Regions from separate parts of the Acinetobacter psychrotolerans genome, predicted to be linked through region 1. Evidence: predicted binding sites of a transcription regulator. Region 1 holds the regulator's gene; each other region holds the start of a gene.
What was found. The regulator PhoB, encoded in region 1, activates phosphate uptake and scavenging genes when phosphate is short. The targets are predictions, from matches to a motif close to TGTCATNAANCTGTCATAA.

Region 2: a site for PhoB is predicted at 6,770-6,788, ahead of ACG94X_RS13595 (inorganic phosphate transporter). Genes of this name have one in related genera too.
Region 3: a site for PhoB is predicted at 9,263-9,281, ahead of ACG94X_RS01700 (porin). Genes of this name have one in related genera too.

Annotation. Positions count from the first base shown of each region.
Region 1 is NZ_JBIMDK010000008.1:18,826-29,955, reverse strand. Features, by position in the region: gene asd (archaetidylserine decarboxylase) at 1-554, shown strand, start outside; gene phoR (phosphate regulon sensor histidine kinase PhoR) at 782-2,140, opposite strand; gene phoB (phosphate regulon transcriptional regulator PhoB) at 2,168-2,878, opposite strand; gene ACG94X_RS09035 (TetR/AcrR family transcriptional regulator) at 3,142-3,816, opposite strand; gene ACG94X_RS09030 (SDR family NAD(P)-dependent oxidoreductase) at 4,031-4,876, shown strand; gene ACG94X_RS09025 (MATE family efflux transporter) at 5,028-6,395, opposite strand; gene ACG94X_RS09020 (methionine aminotransferase) at 6,536-7,690, opposite strand; gene ACG94X_RS09015 (heavy-metal-associated domain-containing protein) at 7,879-8,067, shown strand; gene cueR (Cu(I)-responsive transcriptional regulator) at 8,222-8,680, opposite strand; gene ACG94X_RS09005 (heavy metal translocating P-type ATPase) at 8,698-11,130, opposite strand, start outside.
Region 2 is NZ_JBIMDK010000017.1:51,876-63,005, reverse strand. Features, by position in the region: gene ACG94X_RS13615 (DHA2 family efflux MFS transporter permease subunit) at 1-788, shown strand, start outside; gene ACG94X_RS13610 (endonuclease domain-containing protein) at 864-1,232, shown strand; gene ACG94X_RS13605 (DUF2971 domain-containing protein) at 1,330-2,334, opposite strand; gene metH (methionine synthase) at 2,525-6,214, opposite strand; gene ACG94X_RS13595 (inorganic phosphate transporter) at 6,834-8,453, shown strand; gene ACG94X_RS13590 (hypothetical protein) at 8,659-10,209, opposite strand; gene ACG94X_RS13585 (hypothetical protein) at 10,805-11,130, shown strand, end outside.
Region 3 is NZ_JBIMDK010000002.1:534-11,663, reverse strand. Features, by position in the region: gene ACG94X_RS01760 (vWA domain-containing protein) at 1-715, opposite strand, end outside; gene ACG94X_RS01755 (AAA family ATPase) at 729-1,580, opposite strand; gene ACG94X_RS01750 (hypothetical protein) at 1,601-2,014, opposite strand; gene ACG94X_RS01745 (YcgL domain-containing protein) at 2,007-2,312, opposite strand; gene ACG94X_RS01740 (ribonuclease D) at 2,491-3,633, opposite strand; gene recR (recombination mediator RecR) at 3,986-4,582, opposite strand; gene ACG94X_RS01730 (YbaB/EbfC family nucleoid-associated protein) at 4,593-4,922, opposite strand; gene ACG94X_RS01725 (O-succinylhomoserine sulfhydrylase) at 5,085-6,272, opposite strand; gene ACG94X_RS01720 (alpha/beta fold hydrolase) at 6,412-7,503, shown strand; gene ACG94X_RS01715 (NAD(P)-dependent oxidoreductase) at 7,521-8,393, shown strand; gene ACG94X_RS01710 (YARHG domain-containing protein) at 8,496-8,744, shown strand; gene ACG94X_RS01705 (HIT family protein) at 8,773-9,189, shown strand; gene ACG94X_RS01700 (porin) at 9,412-10,515, shown strand; partial or broken gene ACG94X_RS01695 (IS5/IS1182 family transposase) at 10,675-10,876, opposite strand.

The DNA.
Region 1 (11,130 bases):
CGCAAATTGGAAAAATTGAAAATGGTGATGTTTTTCAAGCCAAAGGACAATGTTTTTCTGTCGATCAGCTTATTGGCGATCCACAATTGGCTAAACCATTCCAAAATGGTCAATTTGCCACGGTTTATTTGTCACCTCGTGATTACCATCGTGTGCATGTACCTTTTGCAGGGACTTTGACAGAAACCTTGTATATTCCAGGTGAATTATTCTCTGTGAATCAAACTACTGCGGAAAACATTCCAGGTTTGTTTGCACGTAATGAGCGTATGGTCTGTCTATTTGATACGGATTTAGGACGTATGGCTGTGGTTTTAGTCGGCGCAATGATTGTTGCAGGGATTGAAACTGTAGCGACTGGCAAGGTCAAACCATCGGGTCGTTTGGAATTGAACTATCATGATTTAAAATTGGCAAAAGGTGATGAGCTAGGGCGTTTCTACTTAGGTTCAACCGCAATTGTACTGTTTGAACAGGATAAAATGAGCTGGGATGCCGCATTCACTGCGAATTCTGCTGTAGTGATGGGTGAAGCTTTAGGGCATACACTTTAAATCATATTTTTGCTCAAAAATTTAGATTGGAACCTTCCTCTAAAAAGGGGGAAGCAATTCTGCACATTGATTTTTGCATCAATAATTTATAAAACATATTTTTATTGAATCGTGTTGAAATAAGACTATTTTCAAGCTTGTACATCTGTCAAAGCATAATACAGTCTATACAATGGAGAATTTGAGCTTATATTTCAGTACATATTTTATTGGCTCAAAATAGCATATTAACCTGCAAAATCAAGTCGATCTTTAGGAAATACAACTCTAAAGGTTGAGCCGTGGCTTTCCTTGGAATCAATTTCTAAATAGCCATTATGCTGCATTAAAACGTGCTTAACGATAGCTAATCCTAAACCTGTTCCACCAGTTTGACGGCTACGAGCGCTATCTACACGGTAAAATCGTTCTGTCAGTCGTGGAAGGTGTTTTGGATCTATGCCTATGCCTGTGTCTTGTACGGTAAAATAACCGTGTTCACCATCATCGTGCCAACCAATCGTAACTGTGCCACCTTTCGGTGTGTATTTGATTGCATTGGTAATTAAATTACTAAAAGCACTGGCAAGTTCAACATCTGAGCCAATTAAATCGCAGTGACTGTCAATGTCTAAGTTTAAGGTATGTCCATAATCGACATTGTAAGCTTGAGCATCATCAAATAATTGATGCATCAAATTTGGCATATCAATAATTTGATTTTTCGCGATTTGTTTATTGCCTTCTAGACGTGAAAGCAATAATAAATCGTTTACCAATGCATTCATGCGTCGTGTTTGCGATTGCATTTGTTCAAAAGCACGTTTCCAACGAGGATTTAAGTCTTCTTGGTCAGTAAACGTTTCGATATAGCCACTCAATACGGTAAGTGGTGTACGTAATTCATGTGAAATATTATCGACAAAGTCTTTACGCATTTGTTCGAGGTTATGTACTCGCGTGACATCGTAAGCAACTAAGAGACGGCTTTCACTGCCAAATCGAGTCAATTTGATTTGTACATAATGTTCTTCGTAAACCGAAGACTTAATCTTGATGCCATCTGGAGAGTGATCAATATTATTAAAATATTCGAAAAAGCTCGGTTGACGAATAATGGTTAAAATATTGCGTCCACGATCTAGAGGTTGAATACCTAAAAGTTTTTCAGCAGCAGGATTCCACCATTCTATTTGATGTAATTCATCTGTCAAAACAACAGCTTCAGCTAAGGCAACCAAAGAGGATTGCGCGCGGTCAATTAATCCAACCATTTCAGCTTGTACCACTCGTTCTTGTCGTTGTGCGCGATATACATTAAAAAGTAACGCTCCCCAGATTCCTTCAAGATTGGGTGGCGAATCATAAGGACGATTCGAAATCCATTCATTGACCAGATACAAAGAGCGCAATTGAAAAATAAAAAAAATCGCAAATGCAATGGATATACAAATCCAAAAATACCCGATCCCTAAACCTACAAAACCTCCAACAATCAATAAAAACGCCAGTAAGCGTAAATCTTGCTTTGCGAAAGTCCATAAACTGCTATAACGAAATTTTTTATGTTCGAGTGCAAGATCTGGGACGGGGTAGGGTTCATACATAAAAAATAATTTAACCTTAATAATGCTTTAGCCTAAAGCAACATCTGTACGAGTAGAGAATCTATATCCTGTACCACGAACGGTTTGAACATAACGGTCAGCGCCATAGGGTTCAAGGACTTTACGTAAACGACGGATATGTACGTCAATAGTACGGTCTTCGATATATACGTTACCACCCCAAACTTGGTCAAGCAGTTGGGCGCGTGTATATGCACGTTCTGGATGGGTCATAAAGAATGCCAATAAACGGTATTCAGTGGGTCCCATTTCCAAAATTTTGTTATCAAAGCTTACACGTTGGCTCACAGGATCTAAAATCAAGCCATTGGCATCAATAGTTTTTTCGCCACTCAACGCATTTGCACGACGCAATACTGCTTTGATGCGAGAAACCAATTCACGGGTGGAAAATGGTTTGGTCATGTAGTCATCTGCACCAGCATCAAGACCTTGAACTTTATGATCCTCTTCACCGCGTGCAGTCAGCATGATGACTGGAATTTCGGATAAGTTTTCATCACGTTTCAAGCGACGGCATAAATCTACACCGCTTACGCCACCTGGCATCATCCAGTCTAATAAGATCAAAGACGGTCTTTGATCGACAATCATTTGATGGGCTTGTTTTGCATCTTCAGCTTGTAAGCATTGAAAACCAGCCATATCCAATGAGGTATGAATCATTTCTCGAATCGGAAGTTCGTCATCGACGATTAATATATAGTCATCTTTCACAACGCAATATCCTATGTATGAACGGTGTACCGTTTTTTATTTATGACAGGCTTATTACAAAGATTAATTATGACAGTATCATTGCAAAAGGGAGATATAGTTAAATTTTTGCAAAAAAATGTGACAAATAATAGTCTATTTCATGAATAATCAATGATATTTAGATGATTAATCCCATGATTATAAATCTAATAATTGGTTGCGACTCACTTCAAATTTATATTTTTGACAGTTTGATGACAAAATTTTGCGCTCAAAAATTGCTATTTTTGTGAGAATGAATCAATCAAAGAGATAAATACAGTTTCACAAGCTGAAACGATTTCTTCAAGTGATTGTTTGAATCCCCCCATTACCCAACGTACAGCAATTTGTGTGACATAGCCATTCAGCCCTGTTGCGACCAATGAAATTTCTTGTTCAGAACGATCAATTTGCGGCAACATTAACATCACAAATGAGTGAATGAGGCGGTCAAATCGTCCCATTGTTTCATGAATCGTGGCATGGTTATGTAGTTCTTGAACCAGCATGGCATCGACATAGATAATTCGTGCCACACGTGGGTCATTTTTAAGCATTGTGAATATAGCGGTAAGCCCTGAATGGATCATATTTTTAGGCTCTGGTGCAGCTTGCATCACACCATTCATTACCGTTTGTTGTAGTTGCTCAATTAACTGCAAAAAAATAGTTTGGAAAAGGTCTTCACTTTTTTTGAATGATTCATAGAAATAGCGTTCGGTCAGCTTAGCCTCATTACAAATATCTTTTACAGTGACAGAAAAGAAACCGTGATTTCCATAGGCTTCTATACCTGCTTCAATCAGCTTTTCTTTACGTGCAAGCTTTCTTTCAGAGAGTGACATACCTTTGAATTGGCGCTCTTTAGCTGCTTTTTTAATTGTTTTTGTTTCTGTTAAAAGTTGCTCAGTCATGGAAGAAAAATACTCGAGTCATGGTCAATTGTCACAATGTTGCGCTTATTTTAGCAATAAAAGTCATTGAAACCTATTTTAGATTTTCTGTATAAAAACCCATCGAAGAAATTATAATATAATATTTGACAATATTGATTGTCAAAATTATATTGAGTGAGTGTGCTGCGCAACATGAAAAGTTGCTGTGCGGATTTAAAAACAAGGATAAACAATGAAAAATTTTAAAAACAAAGTCGCTGCAATTACTGGTGCAGGCTCTGGTATGGGACAACAACTTGCTATTTTATTGGCAAAAGCAGGTTGCCATTTGTCCATTAGTGATGTGAATGAAAAAGGTTTAGCTGACACAGTTGAATTGGTCAAATCATATAACGTCCGTGTAACAAGTAAAAAAGTCAATGTTGCTAAAGTTGAAGAAATGCGAGCTTGGGCAGAAGAAACTGTACAAAATCATGGTTCTGTAAACATGATTTTTAACAATGCAGGTGTTGCATTGGGTTCTACTGTAGAAGGCGCTACCTATGAAGAACTTGAATGGATCATGAACATCAATTTCTGGGGCGTGGTTTACGGAACGAAAGAATTCCTACCTTATATCAAGAAAACGGGTGATGGGCATATTATCAATATTTCAAGCCTATTTGGTTTGACTGCACAACCTACTCAATCTGCTTATAATGCGACTAAATTTGCAGTACGTGGATTCACTGAATCTTTACGCCAAGAATTAGATTTGGAAAACTGTGGTGTATCAGCACTTTGTGTACACCCAGGTGGTATTCGTACCAATATCGCAAATGATGCACGTATGAGTGACAGCATCCGTACGATTGGTATGAATCCAGAGAAGTCTGCAAAAGCCTTTAATAAACTTTTACGTAAGCCTGCGGTTGAAGCTGCACAAGAAATGTTAGATGCAGTATTGAAAGATCAACGTCGTTTATTGATTGGTAATGATGCGAAAGTCCTCGATTTAGTACAGCGTATTTTACCGACGGGTTATCAAAAAATTACAGCTTATGCGACTAAATTTAGTAAAAAATTAGAACCAAAATAATGTGTAGCCTTACCACATAAGGCTTGAAACTGAAAACCCATAAGTTGGAGACAATTTATGGGTTTTTTACATTTACTTTGTTATTTTGATTGCGATCAACATGAATCCGGAGACCTGACCAGAATCGAAAATGGCGGCATTCAATCGATATTTATATGAGTACTCGAATGGCTTTTTTCTTCCATACAAATTGGTAATACAAACCTTGCATTAAACATAGACTGAAAAAAGTCAGTGCGAGGGCATACCAAATGCCTTTGAGTCCAAACCATTGACTAAATAAATAAGCGCAAGGTATTTCTATAAAAACGATTGCAACAATATTAAAAATCATAGGAATAGTTACGGTTCCACTCGCTCGCATAATTGATGCAAAAATTGCACTTGCCCCAAAAAATAAGATTGACCACAAAACAATAAAGAGTAACTGTTGCCCTAACTCAATAACAGTTGGGTCGGTAATAAACAATGCCATCAAATATTTAGAACATAAATAAGCCAATAAAACCAAACCACCAGTAATCAGAATATTACTCAGTAAAGCGACTTTGGTGACTTTAGCAAGTAATTCAGATTTACCTGCACCAATTGCTTGTGCTGCAAAAATTGAGCCTGCAATGGCAATTGATAATGCCGGAAATTGAATATAATTCAGAACTTGATTGACTGCACCATACGCTGCGGTAGCATGTGATCCATATTGATTCACCAGTCCAATCACCACCAAACCTGCAACGGAGTTGGTGACCATTTGAACCCCTGTTGGAATGCCTAATTTTAAAATAAGACGGCTAATTTCAGGGTGGTATCGAATATGTGCGATCAATGCTGCATCTGGTCTCAATATATGATTTTTTTTATTTAAATAAATATAGAGGAATATTAAAACTGAGGCAAAGCCTACTGCATTCGCAATCGCAGGTGCAACAATCCCCATTTTAGGAAAACCTAAATAGCCGCCAATTAAAATAGGGGTGATGATTACACCCATTAAAATGGTGAGACCAGATGCAATGAGTGGTGTGGTACTGTCACCGACACCACGCAGAATAGACGTGTAAGTAATATAAATAAATAGAAATGGGCTACCGAGTAACATCCATCTGACATAAGGCACAGACAGATGCATCACCTTTTGGTCAATGCCAAGTAACAATAAAATCTGTTCGGAGAGAAGTGCACCAGCCAATCCAATGATCGTTCCACCAATGAGGGTCATGAATAGCAATGCACCGACAACAGTACGTACTTTTTCAATATCTCTTGCGCCCCATGCCTGTCCAACTAAAACGGTTGCCCCAGAAGATAGACCTATCACAAAAGCCAACAGTAAAAATAAGATGGGAAAAAATACCGAAATTGCAGCAATAGCATCTACACCGAGCATTTGCCCCACAAAAATTGTATTTACTGTACCTGAAAGATTTTGCAAGATATTGGTGATGATCAGCGGCCCTAGAAAGATTAAAAATGCTTTCCAAAACTGTGGGTGATCAATCATATTCTGACGTGTTGGCATTTATATTTCTATTGTCCAAATTTTACGTTTATTTCTTTTATGACAGTAACATATATCTAAAAAAAAGCCTGAGTATTTCCGTAACTCAGGCTTTATAAATTCTTCTCATTTGAGAATAAACTCATTTTAAATGTACATGATTAAACTTGATTTAAAATTTCACAGGCTTGTATCAATGTTTCATCTTTCTTCGCAAAACAAAAACGAATTAAGCGTAGATTTTCAGGTGCTTGTTTATAAAAAACAGAAACAGGAATTGCCACGATTTTGTATTCTTCGGCTAAGATTTTACACATTTCAACATCATTCAAATCTGGGCGAATAGCGCTGTAATCGATATTTTGGAAGAATGTGCCTTTAGATGGGATCAAACTGAATTTTGAATGCTCGATCCCTGAAATAAATAGGTCGCGCTTTTGCTGATAAAAGCTTGATAACCCTGCAATATGTTCAGGGTGTTGTGACATATAATTAGCAAGAGCCATTTGTACTGGAGTCACCCCACAGAAATTGGCGAATTGATAAATCTGACGAAATACTTTCATCAGTTCAGGTGATGCGACGCAATACCCTGTTTTCCAACCTGTGACATGAAATGTTTTACCAAAAGAACCCACAACAAAACTACGATCTCTGAGTTGTGGAAATGACAATGCCGAATAGTGTTTCGCACCGTCAAAAATTAAATGTTCATAAACTTCATCGGACAACACAATAATATTTTTATCTTGAATCAGTTCTATCAAATTTAACCAGTCTTGTTTTGCCCAAATCGCACCCGTCGGATTGTGTGGCGTATTCACAATCACCATTCTAGTTTTATCGGTAATCGCAGATTTGACTTGATTCCAATCGACCGAAAATTCAGGCGCATTTAGCGCAATATGAATGGCTTTACCGCCAACCAATTGAACGCTTGGGGCGTAACTGTCATAGCTTGGATCAAAAATAATAACTTCATCACCTGCATGGATGAAGGCTTGTATCGCACTAAAAATCCCGATCGTTGCACCTGCTGTAATGGTGATTTCAGTGAGTGGATCGAGTTGTAATTCATCACGCTGTAAATATTGTTGTGCAACTTGTTCTCTAAGCGCAAGTAATCCATCCCCTGCGGCATATTGGTTAAAACCATCGAATGTCGCTTGGCTAAGGGCTTGAAGTAAATCTGGTGGGGCAGGAAAGTCTGGAAAACCTTGTGATAAATTCAGTGCGTTTAGGCGTTGTGCCATTGCGGTCATGATGCTGAAAATAGTGACGCCTTGTGCAGGAAGTTTAGAATGAATTTCGATCATGACCAGTTTGATTTAATAGAGTGTATTGCGAACAGTTTAGCAGGTTGGTTTTGGGAGCTAAATAGGGTGAAGTGATATGTCTATGAAAGCCTTATGCAATTTTTTCTTCATTAAATTTGAATAAAGCTTGACCTTACAATTATGGCAAGGTCTATATTAACTACATCTTCTAATTTTGGAGAACGATAATGGAATTTCATGTTGAAAATATGACCTGTGGTGGCTGTGCTCGTGGTGTGACTAGAGCAATTCAATCTGTAGATGCAGATGCTCAAGTACTTACCGATCCACCAAAGCGTAGTGTAAAAGTTGAAACGACAGCAACACAGCAGCAAGTGATTAAGGCTCTAACGGAAGCAGGTTTTCCACCTCGTTAAGACCATCCTAATAAAAAAGCGACTCTTTTGAGTCGCTTTTTTATTAACAATAATGAGATCAATGATTTAGGTTCTAGAAAATTAACTTTTGAATATTTGCGTAATACAGCCGATTAGAAAGTAAAAGGAAGGTAAAATTTACCTTCCTTTTATCCTATTTTTTTCTGGTTAGAGGCGCAATAGAGAGCAGGTCATTATGATGATGAATATCCTTGGTTTCATGCTGAGGTTGTTGTAATCCCTCTAGAATAGGACAATCAGGTCTATCATCACCCGCACAGCAATCTATTAAATTTTGGAGAGTATTTGCCATTTGTTGTAAGTCATGGATACGTTCCTCCAATTTTTCAATATGCCCCTGAGCCAAGCGTTTTACATCTGCACTTTGTCGGCTTTGATTATTCCATAAATCAAGTAAGTCGGTTATTTCTGCGATAGAAAAGCCAAGTTCACGACTACGCTTGATGAACTTTAAGCGTTCAACATCATTTGCAGAATAGGAACGATAGCCTGCATCGTTACGACCCGCAGCAGGAATTAAACCAATTTGTTCATAGTAACGAATCATTTTGGTAGTAATACCTGAAGCTTGAGAGACTTTACCAATATTCATAATACCCTCCGTGAACCCTATTGACCTAAGGGTGGTTGGAATCGACGTAAACGTAAAGCATTCGCTAGAACAAATACGCTAGATAGTGCCATTGCACCTGCCGCAAAGATTGGTGACATCAATATTCCATAGGCTGGGTACAATATACCCGCAGCAACTGGAATCAACATGACGTTGTAGGCGAACGCCCAGAATAAGTTCTGATGAATATTACCAATAGTCGCTTTGGATAATGCAATGGCATTGGCAACACCTTGCAAATTACCAGACATTAATACTACATCCGCAGACTCAATTGCCACATCGGTACCTGTTCCAATCGCCAATCCTACATCGGCTTCAGCCAAAGCAGGTGCATCATTAATGCCATCACCAACAAAGGCGATATTGCCATATTTTGCTTTAAGCGCTTTAACGGCTTTGACTTTACCTTCTGGCAGAACTTCAGCAATGACTTCATCTATGCCCAGTTGTTTGGCAATCGCCTGAGCAGTACGAGCATTATCACCCGTGACCATTGCAATTTTAAGACCCAATTGATGTAGCGCTTTAATTGCTGCTGGCGTTGTTGTTTTGATTGGATCGGCAACTGCAATAATACCTGCCAATTGACTATCAATCGCGACATAAAGCGGAGATTTACCTTCATCACCTAAACGCTGGGCAGTCGTGATGAATGGTGCAACATCAATACCCAATTCAGTCATATAGCGGTCTGCACCGATATTAATTTTTTTATTAGCATCGATGGTTGCAGAAACGCCCATACCTGTCACTGAATCAAAGGTATCGACTTTAGGTAGCAAAAGTTTTTCATGTTTTGCAGCATCGACAATAGCTTTTGCAATTGGATGTTCAGAACGGGATTCAACAGCTGCAACCATCGCCAATACATCATCACGTTCAAATAATGCTGTTACTTCGAAGTCCGTTAATACAGGATGACCTTCGGTTAATGTTCCTGTTTTATCTACGGCAACGATTGTGGCATCTTTTAATAGTTGTAAAGCTTCACCTTTACGGAATAGTACCCCTAATTCTGCACCACGACCTGTTCCAACCATAATAGAGGTTGGTGTTGCCAATCCCATTGCACAAGGGCAGGCAATAATCAGAACCGCTACTGCGTTGACCAAGGCAAAGGTTAAAGCAGGGGATGGGCCGAAAATCAGCCAGACAAGGAAAGTCAGTACAGCAGCGACCATTACCGCTGGAACAAACCATAAGGTGATTTTATCGACTACGGCCTGAATAGGCATTTTAGAACCTTGCGCCTGCTCAACCAGACGAATAATTTGAGCAAGCATGGTTTCACCACCCACCGCAACTGCGGTAAAGGTCAATGCGCCATTTTGGTTAATCGTACCGCCAACGACATCACTGCCAATCTCTTTCTCAACAGGGATAGGCTCACCTGTAATCATAGATTCATCAACAAAACTTTTACCTTCAATGACTTGACCATCCACAGGTATTCTTTCACCTGGTTTTACAATGACCGTATCACCTGCAACGACTTGGTCGATGGGAATATCCACGGTTTGATGATTACGTAAAACATGGGCTGTTTTGGCTTGTAAGCTAACTAAACGCTGAATTGCTTCAGACGTTCTTCCTTTGGCTTTGGCTTCTAAGAAACGACCCAATAAAATTAACGCGACAATCACCGCAGCCGCTTCGTAATACACATTCACAGTCCCTGATGGGAGAATTTTGGGAATGAACGTAGCGACAATAGAAAACAGATAGGCTGCGGATGTACCAACAGCAACCAGTGAATTCATGTCTGGGGCTAAACGGAATAATGCAGGAAAGCCTTTCAGATAGAATCTGCGACCTGGAATGATCAGCACTAAAGTGGTCAAAATAAATTGTAAATACCAGCTATTCTGCATTCCAATGGTTTGATCAATAAGTTGATGGGCACCAGGGATAAGATGAGAACCCATTTCTAGAATAAAAACAGGCAATGCCAGAACTGTAGCAAGCGTTAGATCACGTTTTAATTCTGCACGTTCCTGATCTTTCTTTTCAAGTTGTTCGGTTTGATCAGAAATAGATGCCTGAATTTTCTCGGCATCGTAACCCGCTTTATCAATAGCTGTAATTAAAGCATCGACACTCGCTGTACCCGTTATTGTTGCTCGTTCGGTGGCAAGATTGACATTGGCTTCTTTAACGCCAGAAATGGCTTTAAGCACTTTTTCTACACGACCTACGCATGAAGCACAGGTCATGCCTTTAATGGATAATTCAATATGTTCAGCGGGAACATCGTAGCCAGACTGTTCAATTGCTTTAACCAGTGCCTGATGCTTTACAGGCTTATCCAGTGTAATATCAGCACGTTCAGTCGCTAGGTTGACCGAAGCTGATTGTACGCCATCAACTTTTTTGAGTGCTGCTTCAACACGACCAACACAACTGGCACATGTCATTCCTTCTATTTT
Region 2 (11,130 bases), on a different contig from region 1:
GATTTATTACCTTTATTATTTGGGAATATTATGAAAAGCATCCAATTGTTAATATTCAAATTTTCCGATATCGAGGTTTTACTGTCGCCACATTGTCACTGGCTTTTGCTTTTGCAGCGTTCTTCGGCAGCATTGTACTTATTCCGCAATGGTTACAGATAAATTTAGGTTATACCGCTTCGTGGGCAGGGTATCTGACTGCAACTATGGGCTTTGGCAGTTTGCTAATGTCACCGATTGTGGCGAAGCTAGCGACCAAATATGACCCTAGGGCATTGGCTAGTTTTGGTCTAATGATTTTAGGCTGTGTAACTTTAATGCGTTCGTTTTGGACCAGTGATGCAGACTTTATGGCATTGGCTTTACCGCAAATTATTCAAGGCTTTGCCGTACCATTTTTCTTTATTCCACTGTCGAATATTGCTTTAGGCGTGGTTCGTCCTGACGAAGTGGCATCTGCTGCGGGTTTAATGAACTTTATGCGAACCATGGCAGGGGCGATCGGTGCATCTGTTGCTGTAACCATTTGGGATGACCATACCAAGCTTGCACGCAGTGAAATAGTTTCTAATATGCATGTAGAGGAAACGCAGAGTACTTTGGTCAATAGTGGTTTTAGTCCTGAAATGGCTTTGGGTACAATTTCCAGTTTGGTGGATAAAGAGGCGTTAACGCTGTCTGTTAATCATGTGTTTTTAATTTTTGCGATGATCTTTATTTTTGCAGGATTGATTATATGGTTATGTCCTAGACCGAAAGGTAATGTAGGCGCAGGGCATGCACATTAGTCTTTAAATTGAACATTATAGCCTGCTGAAAAGCGGGCTTTTTTGTAGAATCTATTCAAATAAAAGAGAATAAATATGAAACCTTATAATAAAAACCTTAAGCAACCTGCTCGTGATCTAAGAAATAATATGACTGATGCAGAATTGCTACTTTGGTCAAAGTTGCGCCGTAAGCAAATTTTAGGGTTACAGTTTTATCGGCAGAAACCGCTTTTAAATTTTATTGTAGATTTTTATTGTGCATCTGCGAGTTTGGTCATTGAGTGTGATGGTAGTCAGCATTATACAAATGAAGGCTTAGAAGCGGATTGTATACGTGATGAGGCTTTAGCTCAGTTGGGATTAAAAGTTTTGAGGTTTGATAATAGGCAGGTGTTGGGGGATATTGATGCAGTGATTGAAGTGATTTATTGGGCAGCTTCTCAAAATTTGGAATCCTCTTAAATCCTCTGTTCAAAGGGGGACTTCACACGATTTTAATAGTGGGATTGAATTTGTGTAGCTCCGCCCTTGGAAAAGGGAGGTTGGGAGGGATTAATAATTATAAGTCATCAATTTTTAAATATTCCTCATCTATCTGTTTTGTGGAGTAATGGACTGTATGTGTAAATAAATCATTTTCAGCAGTTTTATATTGTGCAAAGAAGATTGGGTTAGCTAAAGTACTTTTAGAGTGGCTTAGATCAATGTAACTTACTTCATAACAATCAGGTTCTCTACGAATAATCTCGGCTAATTTCTGCAAGTAAGGAGCAAAATGTAGATACTCTAATTTAAGTGTAGATGGATCAACTGCTAAATGTGCAATGTTAGATATTGAGTATTTATATTTAAAAACAGTTGGAAATTTATCTTCTAATGGTTTAGCTTTAAATTGAAAAGAATTAGGTTTTAAATGCATTTGAAAATATTTTATTTTACGTCCTTGTAATGTTTTTATGGTTTTGGAAATTGTAGATTTTGGTGTTTTGAGACCAAAATATATGGCTTTTACAGCTCTATAGTCATAAGTATTTATACCTTGATTCTCTGTGATGATTCTTAACTCTTGTTCATACTCCCACCTCTGTGATTTATAACCAAGCATTTTTTTAATTAAAATATCAGGATTTGTTTGACCTAAAAGCTGAGAAAAATCTAAATTTGGAATATTATTTGTGTATTGAACATCAAAACATCTATGTTTAGGATTTTGCCTTGATAGTAGTTTTTCTAAATCATATTCAATACAAAAGCCTTTATGGCTATTCGCATAATGAGCCCAAAGTAATTCATCACGATAAGTTTTACTTAATGAAAATATACCAAGTTTAGTATCTTTCATATCGAGGATGTTTTGAAACCTTTGTTCAATTAATGCTAAGTTATCTGAGTGTTGATAAAAAATATTTTTAAGATGATTTAATTGCTGTTCCATATCATTAATACTAATAAGTCCTTCACATGGATCATTAAGTTGACTTGTATTTGAAGCCCAAAATGTATCATTTTTTAATGATTTTAAATCTCTTGTAAAAGAGCCACCACGATATTTATATACAAGCATAAGTTAATATTTTTCAATAGTGTAATTGATCTTTATATTGTCGTTTTATTAGAAAATTCAAGATGTATTATTATATCAATTTAATCCCTCCCAACCTCCCTTTAAAAAAGGGAGGAGCTGTCACGTAATTCATTAAATCACATGAAATCCCCCTCTTTTTCAAAGAGGGGTTAGGGGAGATTTAAAAAACTTAAGAAACCGAACCATCCAAATTCGGCGCTAACCAACGCTTCGCTTCATCCAATGTCCAGTTCTTACGCTTTGCATAATCATCAAGCTGGTCGCCTGCAATTTTCCCCACGTTAAAATACTGACTTTCAGGGTTCGCATAATAAAAACCACTGACAGAAGAAGGTGGCCACATTGCAAAACTAGAAGTTAACTCAGTGCCAATTTTCGCTGTGGAATCTAACCAACTAAATAAAGTCGCTTTTTCAGAATGCTCAGGGCAAGCAGGGTAACCCGGTGCAGGACGAATACCGACATACTTCTCTTTAATCAGCTCTTCATTCGATAAGTTTTCAGCAGCTTGATAACCCCAGAACTCTTTGCGAATACGTTCATGTAAATGCTCCGCAAAAGCTTCTGCAAAACGGTCACCCAAAGACTGAGCAAGAATCGCAGAGTAATCATCGCCTTTGGCCTTATACTCATGTGCCATTTCTTCCGCACCAAAGATTGACACAGTGAAACCACCTAAGTAGTCATTCGCCTGATCTTTCGTTGCAACAAAATCAGCAAGTGATAGGTTTGGTTTACCTGTCACTTTATCCGACTGTTGACGAATATGATGGAAAGTATGCGTTACAGCCTGACCATCTTCCGTAAATACTTCAACAGAATCGGCTGCAGAACGATTCGCAGGATAAATGCCAAATACTGCACGAGCATCGAAACGATTATTCTCAATAATATCTTTAAGCATTTCCTGCGCCTGATTATACAAATCAGTCGCTGCTTCACCGACAACTTCATCTTCAAGAATTTTCGGGAATTTACCTGCCAAACTCCACGAGATAAAGAATGGCGTCCAGTCAAAATAAGGCACTAAAGTTGCAAGCGGATAATGGGTTAAAACTTTTGTTCCAAGCAAATTCGGCACAGCAGGTGTATTTGCAGCAAAATCAATTTTCAAACCATTTTCAATGGATTCAGCATAAGACAACTTGGCAGCTTTCGGCTGTTTATTGGCAATACGTTCACGCACTTTTTCATATTCAGCACGAGTTTCCTCAACAAGCTTAGGCTTCATGTCTTTAGAAAGTAACGTTGTCGCAATACCCACTGCACGAGAGGCATCCGCCACATAAATCACTGCATCATTCGAATATTGTGGATCAATTTTTACAGCAGTATGCGCTTTAGAAGTGGTTGCACCACCAATCATCAATGGTACATGGAAGCCTTTACGCTGCATTTCTTTGGCAACGAAAACCATTTCATCCAATGACGGTGTGATTAAACCTGAAAGACCGATAATATCGACTTTTTCATCAATCGCTGTTTGTAAAATTTTCTCGGCAGATACCATGACTCCAAGGTCGACAATGTCATAACCATTACAACCGAGCACTACGCCAACGATATTTTTACCAATATCGTGTACATCGCCTTTCACCGTTGCCATCAAAATTTTACCTTTGGATTGGCTACCCGATTTTTCAGCTTCGATGTACGGGTTCAACCAAGCTACGGCTTGCTTCATCACACGGGCAGATTTCACCACCTGTGGTAAAAACATTTTACCTGAACCGAACAAATCACCCACCACGTTCATGCCGTCCATGAGTGGGCCTTCAATCACATCGAGAGGGCGTTTGGCTTTTAAACGTGCTTCTTCTGTATCAACATCAATAAATGCCGTGATGCCTTTAACTAATGCATATTCAAGACGTTTTTCTACTGGTTGATCACGCCATTCTAGGTTTTCAACTTGTTTTTGTGCAGCACTTTGACCACGGTATTGTTCTGCAACTTCAAGTAGTTTTTCCGTAGCATCCTGTCGGCTTTCACCTTGATTCTGATTCAGTACAACATCTTCAACAGCATCTTTTAATTCTTTAGGAATATCATCGTAAATCGCCATTTGACCTGCGTTTACAATCCCCATGGTCATGCCTTGTTTAATGGCATAGTAAAGGAATACTGAGTGAATCGCTTCACGAACAGGTTCATTGCCACGGAAAGAGAAGGATACGTTAGACACACCGCCCGAAATCATTGCATGAGGTAAGTTTTGTTTAATCCAGCCTGTTGCTTCAATGAAATCAACGGCATAGTTATTGTGTTCTTCAATACCTGTTGCAATTGCAAACACGTTCGGGTCAAAAATAATATCTTCAGCAGGGAAGCCGACATCATTGACAAGTACGTCGTATGAACGCTTACAGATTTCACGTTTACGTGCTGCAGTATCCGCCTGACCAGTTTCATCAAATGCCATGACGATGATAGCGGCACCGTACTGACGGCACAAACGTGCTTTATGCACAAACTCGTCATAACCTTCTTTTAAGGAAATTGAGTTAACAATTGACTTACCTTGTACGCATTTCAAACCTGCTTCAATGATTTCCCATTTCGATGAGTCAATCATGATTGGTACTTTGGAAATTTCAGGCTCAGATGCGATGAGATGGAGGAAATGCACCATCGCACCTTGCGAATCGAGCATGCCTTCATCCATGTTAATGTCGATGACCTGCGCGCCTGCAACCACTTGTTGTAATGCAACATCAAGTGCTTCCGTGAAGTTTTCTTCACGAATTAAACGTAAGAATTTTTTCGAACCTGTGACGTTGGTACGTTCACCAACATTCACAAACAGTGAGTTATCATCAATGTTAAATGCTTCAAGACCACTTAAACGACACGCAGGTTTAATTTCAGGTACTTGGCGTGGCTTAATGTCTTTGACTGCATTGTAAATGGCACGAATATGATCAGGTGTAGTACCACAACAACCGCCTGTAATATTGATCAAACCACTTTCGGCAAATTCTTTTAGGAATGCGGCAGTCTCTTCAGGAGTTTCATCATAACCACCGAAAGCATTCGGTAAGCCTGCATTTGGATGCGCCGAAACAAAAGTACCTGCAATATCAGATACAGTTTTGATGTGTGGACGCATTGCATCTGCACCGAGCGCACAGTTAAAACCAATCGACAATAAATCGCCGTGACGTACAGAGTTCCAAAATGCTTCCGCAGTTTGACCTGTTAAAGTACGACCAGAAGCATCGGTAATCGTGCCCGAAATCATTAATGGTAATTCACGACCAAGTTGGTTAAAGACTTCTTTTACTGCAAAAATGGCAGCTTTACAGTTCAGTGTATCAAATACAGTTTCAATCAGCAGAATATCCGCACCGCCTTCAATGAGGGCGTGTGCAGCTTCAATATAGTTTTCTTTTAGCTCATCAAAGGTAATGTTACGAAAAGCAGGGTCATTTACATTTGGTGAAATTGAACAAGTACGTGATGTTGGCCCCAAGACACCTGCAACAAAACGAGGTTTGTCAGGTGTTGAATATTTTGCACAAGCTGTCTTGGCAATACGTGCTGCTTCAAAGTTAATCTCATGAACCAAATCTTCCATGTGATAGTCCGACATGGAAACACGTGTGCCGTTAAAGCTATTGGTTTCAATAATGTCAGCGCCTGCATCTAAGTAGGCTTCATGAATATCCTGAATAATCTGAGGTTGAGTCAGCACTAAAAGGTCATTGTTACCTTTCAGGTCAGATGCCCAATCGGCAAAACGCTCACCACGGTAATCGGCTTCTTCCAGTTTATGGCGTTGGATCATCGTTCCCATCGCACCATCAATGATCAGGATACGTTGAGCGAGAAGCGATTTTAGGGTGGCAAGTGTCGACATTTAAAACTCTCAGACAGGTTTTCAAAACGTGCAATATATTATCAGATACTCTATGCGAATGCTGTAAAAGCTGATTTCAACTAGATTTTATTGCTCTTTTAATGATGAGAATATTTTATTTGAAAAATTGGTATTGTTGATAAGCAGAATGATTAGATCAATTACTTATAACTAGTAAGGATACAGAAGAATGCTTATAAAATTTATTGATATACGTCACCTTTTATAAGGATTCATTATTGGTATTACATTTGCAAAAGTTTGAGACGTGAGCATTATGGGCAGAAATTTAAAATGATATCGATGAGATGGTTATTTTTTCATTAAATTGTCATGAAAGCAGTGCAATATGATGTTGTTAAAGTGGTCAGTTGTAATATTTGACAGAAATATTACAAATATTATTGGATCAAGAAATGTCTTATTTTTGTCAAAATAGAAAAGCTTTAAAATAACAAGCATATGATTTTAAATGATAAAAATAATATTTGGTTCAAAAGTATTGCAAAATTATGGAGTGAAATAATTAAAAATTCACTTCATAAGGCAGTTATCTGTCATATAATTGTCACAATTAAATTGAACAATAAGGGGATTTTATTATCCTCTTACCGTCTGCATGAATTCGAATTTACCTCCCGTCTCAGATTCTGAACATTCAAACACTGTAAAGTCGACCAATGTTCACGCACCTACACCGAAATTTTTTATGCCGGTGTTTTTGACGATTATCATTGCCACACTAATCTATATTGGTGTGCAATTAAATGCAGATTTATCGCATGTACCACCTTTAAGTTTATATTCTGTTACGCTTTTAGCGACTGCTTTATTCATTGCCTTAGGCTTTGAATTTGTGAATGGTTTCCACGATACAGCCAATGCTGTAGCGACCGTTATTTATACCAATGCCTTGCCTGCGCCTGTCGCAGTGATGTGGGCAGGTTTTTGTAATTTTCTTGGAGTAATGGTTGCGAGTGGTGCAGTTGCATACGGTATCATTGCATTACTTCCTGTTGAATTGATTATGAATGTCGGAAGCGGCGCAGGTTTTGCCATGGTTTTTGCCATGTTAATTGCTGCAATTCTTTGGAATTTAGGAACTTGGTTCTTAGGTATTCCAGCGTCTAGCTCGCATACTTTAATCGGTTCGATTTTAGGTGTAGGCATCATGAACTACATTTTGCACGCTTCAAGTGGTGCAAGTGGTGTAGACATGGATCAAGTGACTAAAGTGGGTAAGGCTTTATTATTCTCCCCATTGATTGGCTTTGCTTTTGCCGCGGTTGTATTTTTATTGGTGAAGAAAATATTTAAGAATCAACTTGAATTATTTCAACCACCTGAAGGTAATAAACCACCACCGCCACTGATTCGTGCCATTCTTATTTTCACCTGTACCGGTGTAAGTTTTGCGCATGGTTCAAATGATGGGCAAAAAGGTATGGGCTTGATCATGTTGATTTTGATAGGTTTAGTTCCACTTGCTTATTCTTTGAATAAAAATTTAGACCATCAACATTTACAGTCTTTTTCTCAGTTATCAAGTCAAACTGCAGCAGCGATTTATACGCAGCATACAGATATTTCAGATGAACAAGCACGTACAACCATTACCAAATATATTCAAACCAAAGAAATCTCGCCTGAAGTTGTTCCAGCTTTGGCAAGTTTGACAGATCATTTGGGTGAACGTGTTGGTCAGTATGGAAATTTGAAAGATATTCCAGAAGCTGAAGTTTCATTATTACGTAATGATATGTACTTAAGCACGACTGCATTCAAACGTTTAGATAAAGCAGAACAACTGCCGAAAATGAATGAATCACAGCAAAAAGTAGTTAAAGAATATCGTAAAAACTTAGATTCGTTCCTACAATATATTCCAACTTGGGTAAAAGTTGCCGTTGCACTGGCGCTTGGTTTAGGAACAATGGTGGGTTGGAAACGTATTGTTGTGACGGTTGGTGAACGTATTGGTAAGCATCACATGACTTATGGTCAGGGGATGTCGGCAGAGCTTGTGGCAATGACCACAATCGCAGCAGCTGATGGTTTTGGTATGCCAGTTTCTACAACGCATGTTTTAAACTCCGCAGTTGCAGGTACTATGGTGGCGAATAAATCTGGATTGAATTTTGCGACTGTACGCACCATTCTTTCGGCTTGGATCTTTACCTTACCCGCAACGATTTGTTTATCGGGTGTATTGTACTGGTTATTATTGAAAGTATTTTAATCTGTGATTTAGCTTAACTTTGAGCTTAGAACTGAAGTTAAAAGAAACGCTGCGATTGCAGCGTTTTTTATGCACTTAACTATTTGAAAGTAAAATTAATCAGCAGTTCAATAAACTGTAAAATATTAAAAAACACTTAGACTTTGAAATCTAAAGCTATTCACAATAAAAAACTTATGATTCGGCAACGAAAAAATAGCTAAGCTTACTTTTTCAATTTTCCAAAGAATTTTTTCATAGGGAGTTTATCTGTTGCAAAGCCATAGATTGCTGCAAAAGGTAGTGCTGTACGTGCAAGATAAGCAACTCGCCATAAACCGCCGTGATTTGCACCTTCCATCATCAATTCTAAAGGATGTTCCATTGTTGTTTCAGGGTTAGAAACAGAATCAGGATTTTTTAAATCATGAATCCATAATGCCGCCATGATGGCATTGGTTGTTTCAGGGCTAAATGCTTCTACATCAAAAAGACTTGCGCCATTAAATGCCGCTTTGAGTAATGGGTTTTTGGTGACTGAATAGGTCGTTGTAGATGGTGCAATATTAATACTGACACGCTGACCTTGATGTCTTGCTAAAGTTGCACGCCATTGTTGGATGCGTTTTGCCAAAGCATAATTTGGGCCTTGTTCAACCACTAAACAGTCTGCAATACCGTAGGATTTACCATTGTCCGATAAAATAAGCTTTTGATTATTATCTTTAAAAAATTGCTTCATGGACAGTGTAGCAATGCTTTTACTTAAAATAATCTCTAGTTTTGAGCGTTGTAAGTTTTTATCTGTAGCACCTTCAATCACTTCTTTTGGTACGGCATAAACATCAGTTGGTGTACACATATACATCAGTGAAGAATCAGGTTTTTGCTCACTGACATGGCTCATAATACTGTCCATTGCCATGGAAACACGGACATGTTTTTCACCGTCCAAATAAGCAATAGATGCTAAATCTAGTTTGTGCGGATTATCACAGAGCCATTGGGTAATTTCTGGAATCTGAGTGAGCAGATTAGTACCTAATTTTGCTTTTAATTCGTCAATCTTGTCTGCATCTATAATGTGTTCAAAATGAGGTGCATAGAGAGTGGCATTACCATTTTGAATCGTTTTGAGTATTTTTTCCCAAACACGTTCATTGGGTAAATCAATAGCAATAATATTGGCTTTCCAACGAGATAACCAAGTCAATGGTCCTGCTTCAGATGCAGCACCAAATAACACCATGGTTCGGTCTGATAAATCAAACCATTCAGGATGCGCATTCACCTCACGTAAAGCCTTTGCATGGCTAGCTTCGATAATTCCCGTATTTTCCCAAAGTTGAATTTGATTGAGTAAGCTTTGACCTTTTAAATTTTGCCCACGATACGGCACAAACCATTCCGGTGCAGTATCGGATTGACCTTTGAAAATATGTGTTTTAATTTTTTCTGTAAGTGGAACAGACATAACATCTTTGAGTGAATATCTTTGATTATCTCTAAAAAAATCAAAGCTATGTTGAGCTTTATGTAAGCCTTGTTTAGCAATGGTAATCGGATTGTTGACTGATTTGATGCCATTTTCGACCAAAGCTTTAAAATAAGTTGGATAATTTTGTCGCCAGTTTTTTTCATCTAAAGCATGTTGCGAAGTGCGATTATCAACAAGTGATAATGCTTCGGCAATGATTTCTTTACCAACATTGGAAGAGCTTGATTTTTGGCTAATTGGGTCGATAGGGAATTGTAAACCTTCATTTGAAATGGACATGCAAAATATCTCGTTTTAATTTGTCTTTAATATACAGATGTATACATTATCCATGCCAAGTTAAAGTTTATGGTGGCATAAGATGCCAAAATTGAGAGAATTATCCATTAAAAAATGAAAGAATATTGATTGTATAAATCGTTAAGTTGTACGAAATTCAGTATAAATTTTTGCTAAAATTTGTCTCATCAAGACAACGATTCTTATATGTATAAAGTACAGAATAGAGATTGGAATATAAAGAGAAAGAATGGATATAGTCTGAATTTATGGGTGTTTGAAATGATGATAGTCCGCCAGATCTACTTTAAGCCACTTAGTCTTTTCCTTAGTTGTGCTCAAAAAAATGCTTTTATGCATAAATTTATAAAAATAATGAATTCTAATGTTAAAAATAGATAAATTAATAGTTAAGTAATATCAGATAGATAGTTTGTTAGATTATGTAAAAGCATTGATTATAAAAAAGCTATCCCTCATTTGAGGAATAGCTTTAATTTTGAAAAATAATAAATTACACAACAACGAGATAGAAAGTTTAAAAAATATAATTTTTTAATGTTCGAGATGAGCAGTTGTGAATAGGAGAATGACAATGAAGCAAAAAGTATGGGGTTGGATGCTTGCAGGCTTATGTATTACAGGACTAGGTTCTGCACACGCTAAAGAAATTTTTACTTCTGAAATTCAGGTGGGAGATCAAGCTGCGAAAATATTAACTTATAACAATATTTCGAATGTGGCAGATCAGTACGATACAGCGCAGATGTTGAAAATGTTCCCGAATTACAGTGATACAACTCAGGTTGCTGCAAAACTAGATTTAAGAGGCGTTGATGTAAAACTAGATTTTGCTGAAAATTCAGGCAAGTTGAACTTCACTATTCCATCACTTGGAATCGTTCGCAGTTATGGTGAAGT
Region 3 (11,130 bases), on a different contig from region 1:
TCAATACTTTAATACGGTTACGACGTTCAGGCACCATCTGCACATCCAAAATGCCTTGTTTCGCAGTTTCGTAAATCGTACTGTTAATATCTAATTCTTCAGCAGCACCTTGGCGTGCAAACTTACGCAAACGACGTAACGCCATTTGCATTTGACGAGTACCTAAAATCTGATCATCATCCAAATTTTGATACTTTCGTTGTTCCCAAACTTTAACTGCTGAATTTTTACGACTTGGCCCACCAATACGCACACCTTCTGGATGATCCCCAAATGCGCCAAATGGTGATGTTCCACCCGTGCCGACCATCCGGTTACCACCTTGATGTTTTTTATGCTGTTCGCGTAAACGCTCTTCCAACATTTTCATCAATTCTTCAAGTGAACCTGCTTTCATTAATTCAGCACGTTGCTCTGGTGTCAGGTGTTTTTCCAGTAATTCTAAATCAAACCAATCTTTGGGAAGTTTCTGAACTTTATTGAGCAGATCATCAATATCAAAAGTATGAATACCTTCAAAATAATCTTTCATGGCACGGTCAAACTTATCAAAGAATCTTTCATCTTTGACCATAACCGTTTTCACCAGTTGATAGAAATCTTCCTGATCTGCAAAAACTAAACCCTCACCAATCGCCCGATTTAGATCAATCAGTTCACGAGTCGAAACAGGTACGCCATATTTGCGCAGGGTATAAAATAATCGCACAAACATGGCGATCTCCCTATTAACGACGTGACATAAAGGCTAAACGCTCAAGCAACTGCACATCTTGTTCATTCTTAATCAATGCACCATATAAAGGTGGAATTGCTTTAGATTTATCATGATTACGTAAAACATCTTCAGGCATATCATCTGCCATCAATAAGCTTAACCAATCAATCAGTTCTGAGGTTGATGGTGGTTTCTTCAAACCAGGAACTTGGCGTAATTTAAAGAAAACCTGCAAAGCTTCTGAAACCAAAGTACCTGAAATATGGGGGAAATGAACAGCGATAATTTCACGCATGGTCGCCTCATCAGGGAAGTCAATATAATGGAAGAAGCAACGACGCAAAAATGCATCTGGAAGTTCTTTTTCATTATTAGACGTAATAATTACAATTGGACGTTGTGTTGCGGTAATCGTTTCACCAGTCTCATAGACATAGAACGACATTTTATCTAATTCATGCAACAAATCGTTTGGAAATTCGATATCTGCTTTGTCGATTTCATCAATAAGCAATACACAACGTTCTTCGCTGGTAAACGCATCCCACAATTTGCCCGGTTTGATGTAGTTTTTAATATCATAAACACGATCATCTCCGAGCTGGCTATCACGTAAGCGTGAAACCGCATCATACTCATACAAACCTTGCTGTGCTTTGGTTGTAGACTTGATATGCCATGTAATGAGTTTAAGACCTAAGCTTTCTGCAACTTGCTCTGCAAGCAGAGTTTTACCTGTACCCGGCTCACCTTTAATGAGCAATGGTTTTTGCAATGCACGAGCTGCTTTTACAGCCAGTTTCAAACTATCAGTCGCAATATACTGTTCAGTACCTGTGAATTGTTGAGAATCGACAGACATAACTAACCTTTATTTTTTATTTAAAGTGGTGAAATATTTTTTGCTACAGTGCTTTGTTGCATATTTTTATTGGCTTTGTACTTAGACCAAAAGAAACCTGCAATTAAGCCAATACCAATAACAAAGGCAATCAATGCAAGGTTTGACCAAATTAATGGTGTATCTTTGGTTAAAATACCAAATAACAATCCGAATACTGCGGGCGCAACCTCGGAGTTAGGTCCTTCAGAAATTGTTGGGGTTGCAATAACTGCAAATACAATAATCCATGTAATACCGCCAAGTGGTGATGGTAAGCGTTTTGCTATGCCATACCAACACCCTAAAATTAAGAGTGTCCCAAGAATATAGACTGAAATCGCAATATTATCTTCTGGGATAGAATCTAATAGATCTAGGAAATTTGTCCACATCCCTGTTAACTGTTCAAGCACCACGTAGTCCCTCTGGTTCTACCGCATTCGGATTGATTAAACCTTCTGGCGGCATTTGCATAAAGAAGCCTTTTGTATTTAGTGAATCTAAAACATGCAACACATTTACACGTGCTAACTTTTTAGATTCACTTAGTTCTAGATGCATAACATGCGTTGCACGTCCGAATGCGATACGTAAAGGTTCAGACAGAACACTTAGTGGGTCATCATTTTCGTCTTGATTCGGATGATTTGGGCGAGCCACATAAAGATATAATTCATCTTTTTTGCTCGATTTATAAATATCACAATGCATTTTAAACAACAGCTTCAATAAAACTCATGTCACAGCTTACATGAAAAAAACGACGGATACATTAACTAAAATTAACGCATCAGTCGTTATTTAAGACTAATTGGCAACTATTTGATCAATCATCAATCGAAGGTTTTATTAGATCAATAAAGCTTAAAAATGATTCGAGCAATGAAGACTAGTCATTCACTTTCATTTGCGTACTGAGATATTGGACATCACCATTCAATAAACGAATTAACGGTTGAGTCAATAATTCATAACGCCAACCCAATAAATAGCGAGGTAGATCTTTTTCATCACCATGAAAAACCACATGATGATATAAAGCATTCAACCATTTTTTACGCATTAACACCTCTTTAGGCACTTGAGTTTCAAGGGCAACTTGGTCAATCAATTGATCCACTTCAAGTGTTACACCTTGAGAAGAATGCTTAATTGGGCGTGCGATGCGTAAAGGCCACTCATCGACTTCAGGTAAAAATTTAAGTAGATCTAAAATCGTTTTACCATGTTCACGCACAATATTCGGTCTAATGCCTTTAACTTGCGATAACTGAAAATTATTTTTAGGATTAACCTCGACCAAATCCACCATTGTGGCACTTTTTAAAATAAAGCTGCGAGGCTGATTCAACGCTTTAACCATTTCTTCACGCCAAACACTCAATTGTTGCAGCTGCATCAGTTGTATACGTGAATGACGATAATTACCAACATCGCTATATAGTTTTTCTTTGGGTGTTTCTAAAGCAATCTCAAAAGTTAAGTTTTGACAATCTTCTAATACTTGCTGATAGAGTTGCTTGCTGATTAGTTCTGATTTTATTTTTTCAGCCAAATTCATAATATATAAAACATCATTGGCTGCATAATTCATTTGCTCATCAGACAAGGGACGTGCTAACCAATCTGATCGAGTTTGGCCTTTATCAATATCAATATCCAATATCAATTTCAATGCACTTTGATAGCTGACTTGTAAACCATGACCTAGAAATGAAAGTGCCACTTGCGTATCAAAAACATTGTCTAAGTGCTTTTTATCCGCATAATGATAAATCAGATCAATATCTTCTCCACAAGCATGAAATATATTTTGTTGAGCTTGAAAAAGTTGCGTCCAAAAACACTGGAAATCCAAGCTTGCACCATCAAGTAAAAAGACTTGATCTTTAACATTTACTTGAAACACACCGAGTTTAGGCCATAGTGTATCGACTTTTATAAATTCGGTATCTAAACCGTAAGTCGACGCCTGTTGCATCAATGTGAGAACATTTTCGAGTTCAGCTTGCGTATTAATAAATCGGAACATGTCAGTTTGAGTCAAAATGTTACATTCAAATGAAATTTTATTTTACCTTAATATATAAAATTTAAATATAACAATTTTAAACATATCCTCCATAAATACCTTATTTTTCATATAATTTTATAAAATCTCATTCATTTATAAATAGCTTTTACAACTTAATCCTTCATTTTTTAGAAAAAATAATAAATTTCAAGTCAATTAAACTAAACCTATTTTAAATTTTACCTAAAAAACTATATTGATTGTATGCATATTTGTATAAAAAAGGATTTGTTCATTCTTTATAAATGAATCACAAAATTGTAATTACAATTATAAAGATCAACAAACCCTTCCTTTAGAACTTTTAAACTTATTTCATTCGCATACGATTGTGCACAGCTTGACTTAAAGTATGACTATCGACATATTCCAACTCACCGCCTTGCGGTACACCTTGAGCAATACGCGTCATCTGCAATGATAAATGCTTGGTCGCTTCTACCAGATAGTGCGCTGTTGCTTGCCCTTCTACAGTCGCATTGGTGGCGAGTATAACTTCGCTCACATTACCATTGCTTAATCGCTGAACAAGATAAGGAATACCGATTTCTTCAGGACCAATTCCATCTAAAGGCGATAAATGTCCGCCCAGAACATGGTATTTCCCTCTAAAACTGCCACTCTGCTCAATTGCCATAACATCTGCTGGAGATTCAACCACACACAGTAATTGTTCATCACGATCACTGGAACAGCAGATATCGCAAATTTCATTTTCAGTTAAAGAATGACAAAGACTACATTCATGAATATAAGAAGTGGCTTCATTTAACGCATGCGCTAAGCCAATCGCCCCTTCTTTATTTTTCATGATCAGATGCAATGCCATACGTTGAGCCGATTTTGGCCCAACGCTTGGTAAAATTCGTAAGGCTTGTACAAGCTGATCAAAACGGTCGCTAAACACCTATCAATCCTTAAAACATACCTGCTAAACCAGGTGGTAATCCCATACCTGAGTTCGCTTCTTTCATTCTTGCTTCTGTAACAACTTCCGCTTGGCGCGCAGCATCATTCATTGCAGCAGCGATCAAGTCTTCAATCATGTCTGCATCATCTTGTAAAAGATCAGGACTGATTTCAATACGTTTTACCACATTACGACAAGTCATTGTCACTTTTACCAAGCCACCACCAGCTTCAGCATGAACTTCAGTTTGAGCAAGTTCTTCTTTGGCCTTTTTGACATTGCCTTCCATGTCTTTTTGCATGCGCTGTGCTTGTTGCATAAGCATATTGATGTTCATAAAACTCTCCGAACAAAATCTTAATTTACAAATCAAAAAGTGAATTTGAATTAGATCTAAGTTAAATAGGTTAATCGAAAATATTGTAATCTAGGTTTAAAACAAAAACGAATTAAACCGAGTTCAAATTTTAAATATTTGCTGTAGCAGTAGACTAAACGATTAAATTAAGTCTAAACCACGTGAAAGATCACCAATAATATCGTCTACTTCTTCCAAACCAACAGACAAACGAATTAAACCTTCACAAATACCCGCTGCTGCTTTCACTTCTGCAGAAAGTTTACCATGAGTCGTTGTCGCAGGATGAGTAATGGTCGATTTCGCATCACCCAAGTTACCTGTAATCGAAATAAATTGCGTATTATCGATCACTTTCCATGCGCCTTCTCGTTCGCCTTTTACTTCAAAAGACACGATTCCGCTAAAGCCAGTTTGTTGTTTTACCGCCAATTCATGTCCGATATGATCTTTTAAGCCTGCAAAATAAACTTTTTCAACTTTCGGATGAATCGCCAACCATTCTGCAATTTTTTGTGCACTTTCAGAATGTGCTTTCATACGTAAACGTAAAGTTTCTAGACCTTTTAAGAATATCCAAGCATTGAATGGACTCATTGAAGGACCTGTGGTACGCACATAACCAAACACATCTTCAAGCAATGTGTGATTACCGACTACAGCGCCACCCAATGCACGCCCTTGTCCATCTAAATATTTAGTTGCTGAATAAATCACAAGGTCAGCACCAAACTTCAAGGGTTGTTGCAAAATTGGCGTACAAAAACTGTTATCAATTGCCAAGAGTGCGCCATTCGCATGTGCCAAATCTGCAAGTGCTTGAATATCCGAAACTTCCGACAATGGGTTCGATGGTGACTCTACAAAAAGCAATTTGGTTTCAGGACGAACCGCAGCCGCCCATGCACCTAAATCTGTCAAATCGACAAAATCGACAGTAACACCAAATTTAGCAATGTATTTTTCAAACAAAGCAACCGTTGAACCAAATACAGCGCGTGAGCAGATCACATGATCACCCACTTTTAAATACGACATAGCCACTGCCATAATCGCTGCCATACCAGAACTTGTCGCCACAGCACGCTCAGCACCTTCCAAAGCCGCTAGACGTTTTTCAAACATCGCCACAGTAGGATTGGTAAAACGTGAGTAAATATTACCAGGCTCAGCACCTGAAAACTTTGCTGCTGCTTCTGCTGCATTCTCATAAACAAAAGATGAAGTTAGAAAAATCGGCTCACTATGCTCGCCTTCAAAACTACGTATATGACCTGTACGAATGGCTAAAGTATCAAGTTGGTATTCGATGTCGTCGTGCTGGCTCATTTCAACTACTCAGTCCTAAAACTGCCTTTGTAAAATATTGCCAACATTTTGAGCGTCCTATGTATTTAAGGTCAAGGTATAATCTGAAATTATCGCTTACACTTGGCTTATTCTGCACAAAAATGCGACAAAATTACATATGGCACGAGTTATGACGAAATTCCAAGATCGAAAATCAAAGCTAAAAAATCTAACAACCCGTATTTTCAATGGTAAGTCATTGGTTTTATCTCAAAGTACGCCTTATGAAATTATTGCGGAGCATAATCAAACTAAAGTTCGATTCTATGCAGCAGCAGAAAAAAAATTTAAAGAACCTTTGGTTTTTACCGCCCCTCTTGCGATCAATATGGCGATCTACGATTTGTATCCATATCGCTCATTGGTTAAATATTTTTCAGAGCAAGGTTTTGACGTCTATCTTATAGACTGGGGCAAACTCAACTATAGCGATCGTTTTCTTAATTTTCTTAATTTTGTTGATGAATCGATCCCATTCTGTATTGATAAAATTCGAGAACATGCTAAAAGTGATCAAATCTCATTACATGGATGGAGTATGGCAGGTATTTTTGTCTTACTTTACACTGCATTTAAACAACCCAATTATGTCAAAAATTTAATTGTGTTAGCCAGTCCAATTGATAGTTATGCTTCAGGTGGTATCGGTAAATTATATAAAAAAATTAATAACTTAATCATTAAAAGCCCAAAACTAAAAAACACTTTGTACAAAGGTGGATTACCTAAAAATCTAATTCATACAACAGGACTCATGAATGCAATAGGCTTTAAAGTACTCGACCCGAAAGGTTGGTATGAAGGTCATAAGCAATTATTACTCAATTTAGACGATAAAGAACTGCTTCATGAACACGCTACACTCGGAAACTTTCTCAATCATATGGTTGATTATCCAGGCGGCGTAAACCAAGACATGCTGTTCAATGTCTGGCTTCAAAACCCATTAAAAAATGGTTCAATTCAATTGAGTAATCATAAAATTGAATTAAAAAATATTAATTGTTCTATGATGATTGGAGCAGGAAAAGGTGATCAAATGGTTACTGCCGACTCAGTTAAGCCTTTAAGCGAATTGACAAATAGCCAAGATGTCACGTTTACTCTCATACCTGGGGGACATTTGGGTTTAATGTCCAGTCAAAAAAGTGCAGATGAATTTTGGCCGACACTTGCTCAATGGTTAGAACTTAGGTCGACAAAAATATAAAGTTTTAAAGGAAAGTTATGAATACTACAGTTGCATTTATTGGTTTAGGCGCAATGGGCTATCGTATGGCAGCGCATTTACCCAAGCATTTCGATACTGTTTATGTATGGAATCGAAATTTTGAAAAAGCCAAACAACATGCAACTGAATATAAAACTCAAGCGGTTGAATTAGAACAAGCCGTACAAGCAGACATTATTTTTTCATGCTTGCCGACCAGTAAAGATGTAGAAGAATTGATTCAAACAGTCACGATTAAATCAGGTGCTATTTGGATTGACTGTACCAGTGGAGTACCTGAATCTGCACAAAAACTTGCCTTAGAACTCGCTCTAAAAAATGTACAATTTTTAGATGCTCCTGTCAGCGGTCAAACCATTGGGGCTGAAAATGCAACATTAACCTTCATGGTTGGCGGTTCACAAACAGCATTCCAAATTGCTTTACCTGCAATGCAAGCAATGGGTAAACTGATCAAATTGGTCGGGCAATCTGGTGCAGGCTTTGCGGTAAAAGCTGTAAATAATATGATGATGGCTGTTCATTTATGTGCTGCTGCGGAAGGATTTACCACACTCAAAGCACATGGCGTAAATTTAAATGAAGCGCTAGATTGTATTAATGCTTCGAGTGGTAAAAGTGGCGTTACAGAGTCCGTGCTACCACAACGCGTTTTTAATCGCAGTTTCCCACTCACATTTGCATTGCCATTATTGGCTAAAGATACAGGTATTGCGGTAGATTTAATTCGTCAAGCCAAACTTTCCGCACCTGTCATTGGTTTAACACAAAGCTTGATTCAAAATGCAAGTAACCTCGCGGAACCAAACAGTGATTTTTCGACAGCTGTAAAAATGTACGAATCATGGAGTAAAATTACATTAGACTAATTTTTAGTCATTGAATAAACACAACTAAACCTTATAATCAAATAAAGTGACAAACCAATTTGTCAAATTTGAGGTCTTCACATGAATAAATATTTAATTGCAATGCTTTCGACTTTATCAATGTTCGTAGGTGTACACGCTTTTGCCGATGACAATGCGCAGCAATGCAAAAAATTGCAAGATGAATACAATGTCATCTATGCATCTAAAGGATTCTGTTTTAAAGATCCTGAAGCTAAAGCACTGTATGGTAATGACAATTGCAACACAACCAAGCCGAAATTTAATGAGAAAGAACAGCAAAAACTTGACACGATCAAGGAACGTCAGAAAGAATTGAATTGTAAATAATAACATTTACGCATTAAAGGAAATAATCATGGCTTATGATGATCAGAACATTTTTGCTCGAATTTTACGTGGAGAACTTCCTGCCATTAAAGTTTATGAAGATGATCAAGTTCTAGCATTTATGGATATCATGCCACAAGCCGATGGACACACACTGGTTATCCCCAAATCACCTGCACTCACCCTGCTCGATCTAGATCCAGAAGTAGCCGCATACACTATCAAAATCGTTCAGAAAATTGCTCAAGCAATCGAAAAAGGATTAGATGCTAATGGTATTGTTCTTATGCAACTTTCTGGTGCTGCTGCAGGTCAAACTGTTCCGCATGTTCACTTCCATCTGATTCCAAGCTCTATACACGAATTAGGAAAACATGCTTTGCAAATGGGTGACCAAGAAAAAATCAAAGCTTTTGCAGAAAAAATCAAAGCAGAACTGACTTAATTTAGATTCATTATTTTACAGAATGAGGCTTTTATAGCCTCATTTTTTTCGTCTGAATTTTCAAATTATCTTAGGTCATTAAACTGTCATTTATTCTTCACTTATTTGTAACAAAGTTTTCAGATACTGCATGCAAGTTGGTAAGCAATGAATAACTCAGAACTTACTGGATAAAAAAAGCAACGGCAACATGCCAATTGAACTTGTTTTGGAGAAATCTCAATGAAAAAAGTGCTACTCGCTGCAGCAATCGCCACCCTTAGCTTAAACGCAGCTCAAGCAGCGCCAACATTGTATGGTAAGCTCAATGTAACCTTAGATCAAATTGACAAAAATGGCTTTAAAGATGAAAGCGTAACTAAAGTCAATTCAAATGCTTCACGTATTGGTGTTAAAGGTGAAGAAAAATTAACTGATAAATTATCTGCTGTTTATTTAGCAGAATGGCAAGTCAATACAGATGGTGATGGTACAGATTTGGGTATGCGTAACCGTTTTATTGGTATTAAATCAGATGGTATTGCAACTTTAAAAATTGGACAATTTGATTCATATTTCAAAACAGCCGCAGGAAATAACCAAGATATTTTCAATGATCACAATGAACTTGATATGACAGCAGTTGTAGCTGGTGAAGATCGTCTGAAAAATGTCATTGGTTTTGAAACTGATAAAAAATTACTTGCTGGTTTAGCTTTTAACATCATGTTCCAACAAGGTGAAGAATCATCTGCTTTAAAAAATGATGCTAAAGGTCAAAAAGGTAGCCGTGATAGTTTTGGTGATGGTATTTCAACCTCGCTTACTTATGACAATAAAGACTATGGTTTAGCGGCTGCTGTGGCAGGTAATTTCGGTGTTGCTTCTAAATATAACGCTTATAGCTCTGAATTAGGTGGTAATACAATCTACTCTGATGCTGTACGTGTTACTGGCTCTTTAGATTTAAAACCAGCTGGTCTTGATGGTTTAGTGCTTGGTGCTTTATGGCAAACAGCTAAACCAACGGATGATACCGTTACAACCACATCTGGCACACCTGCTACCGTTACAGCATTTAAAGGTTTAAAGGAAAATGCTTACGGTGTAACCGCAGCATATGTAATTCCATCTACGCCAGTTAAATTGAAAGCTGAATATATTTCATCAACGACTGAACTAAATGGTCGTGATGATCGTAAACAGGACCTGTACGGTATAGGTGCAGACTACAACATTAATAAACAAGCTCGATTCTATGGCGTTGTTGGTCAGCAAAAACGTGATTGGCTTGTTAAAGATGACAAAAAGACTGTCATCGGTTTAGGCATGGAATATAACTTTTAATCTAATACCTTTATAAAAAACGGCAAGTTCACTTGCCGTTTTATTTTTAAAATTTATCAATTTTTAATCATCTACATAGGTTTAAAGCACTTATTTGAGTAGCAAATACAACAGTATAAAGCTAGCTATAGCTCTATTCGCTTAGGGTCTGTTGACATTTCATAGTGGCAACCATATCTATATATGCCAATGCAACTACTCCAGTATAATTCCTTTTTAGTTTATCAAACCGTGTAGCTATATCTCTAAAATGTTTCAATCTAGCAAATAAATTTTCAACTAAATTTCTGATTTTATACGAATACCAATCCATATGATCATTGTTAGATTTAATGTTTCCTTTTCTAAGAATATTCGCTTGATTGAGTATCAGTTTTTCGGTGGTGTTTGAAAAAGTATACTGATCATATTTCACTCATAGTGTAAATATCAAAAACGTTGAAAATACAGTGAATTTATTTTATTGAGAGATTGAACCAGCATACAATTCAAAACTCCACCAATAATTTAATCACTTTATCTTTATTTTAACATGAGATATTTGAAAGAATTTTTAAATTTTAATTCTTCTATTCGATCTTTTAGCTTCTGTGCTTACTTTTCTTATCACCTACA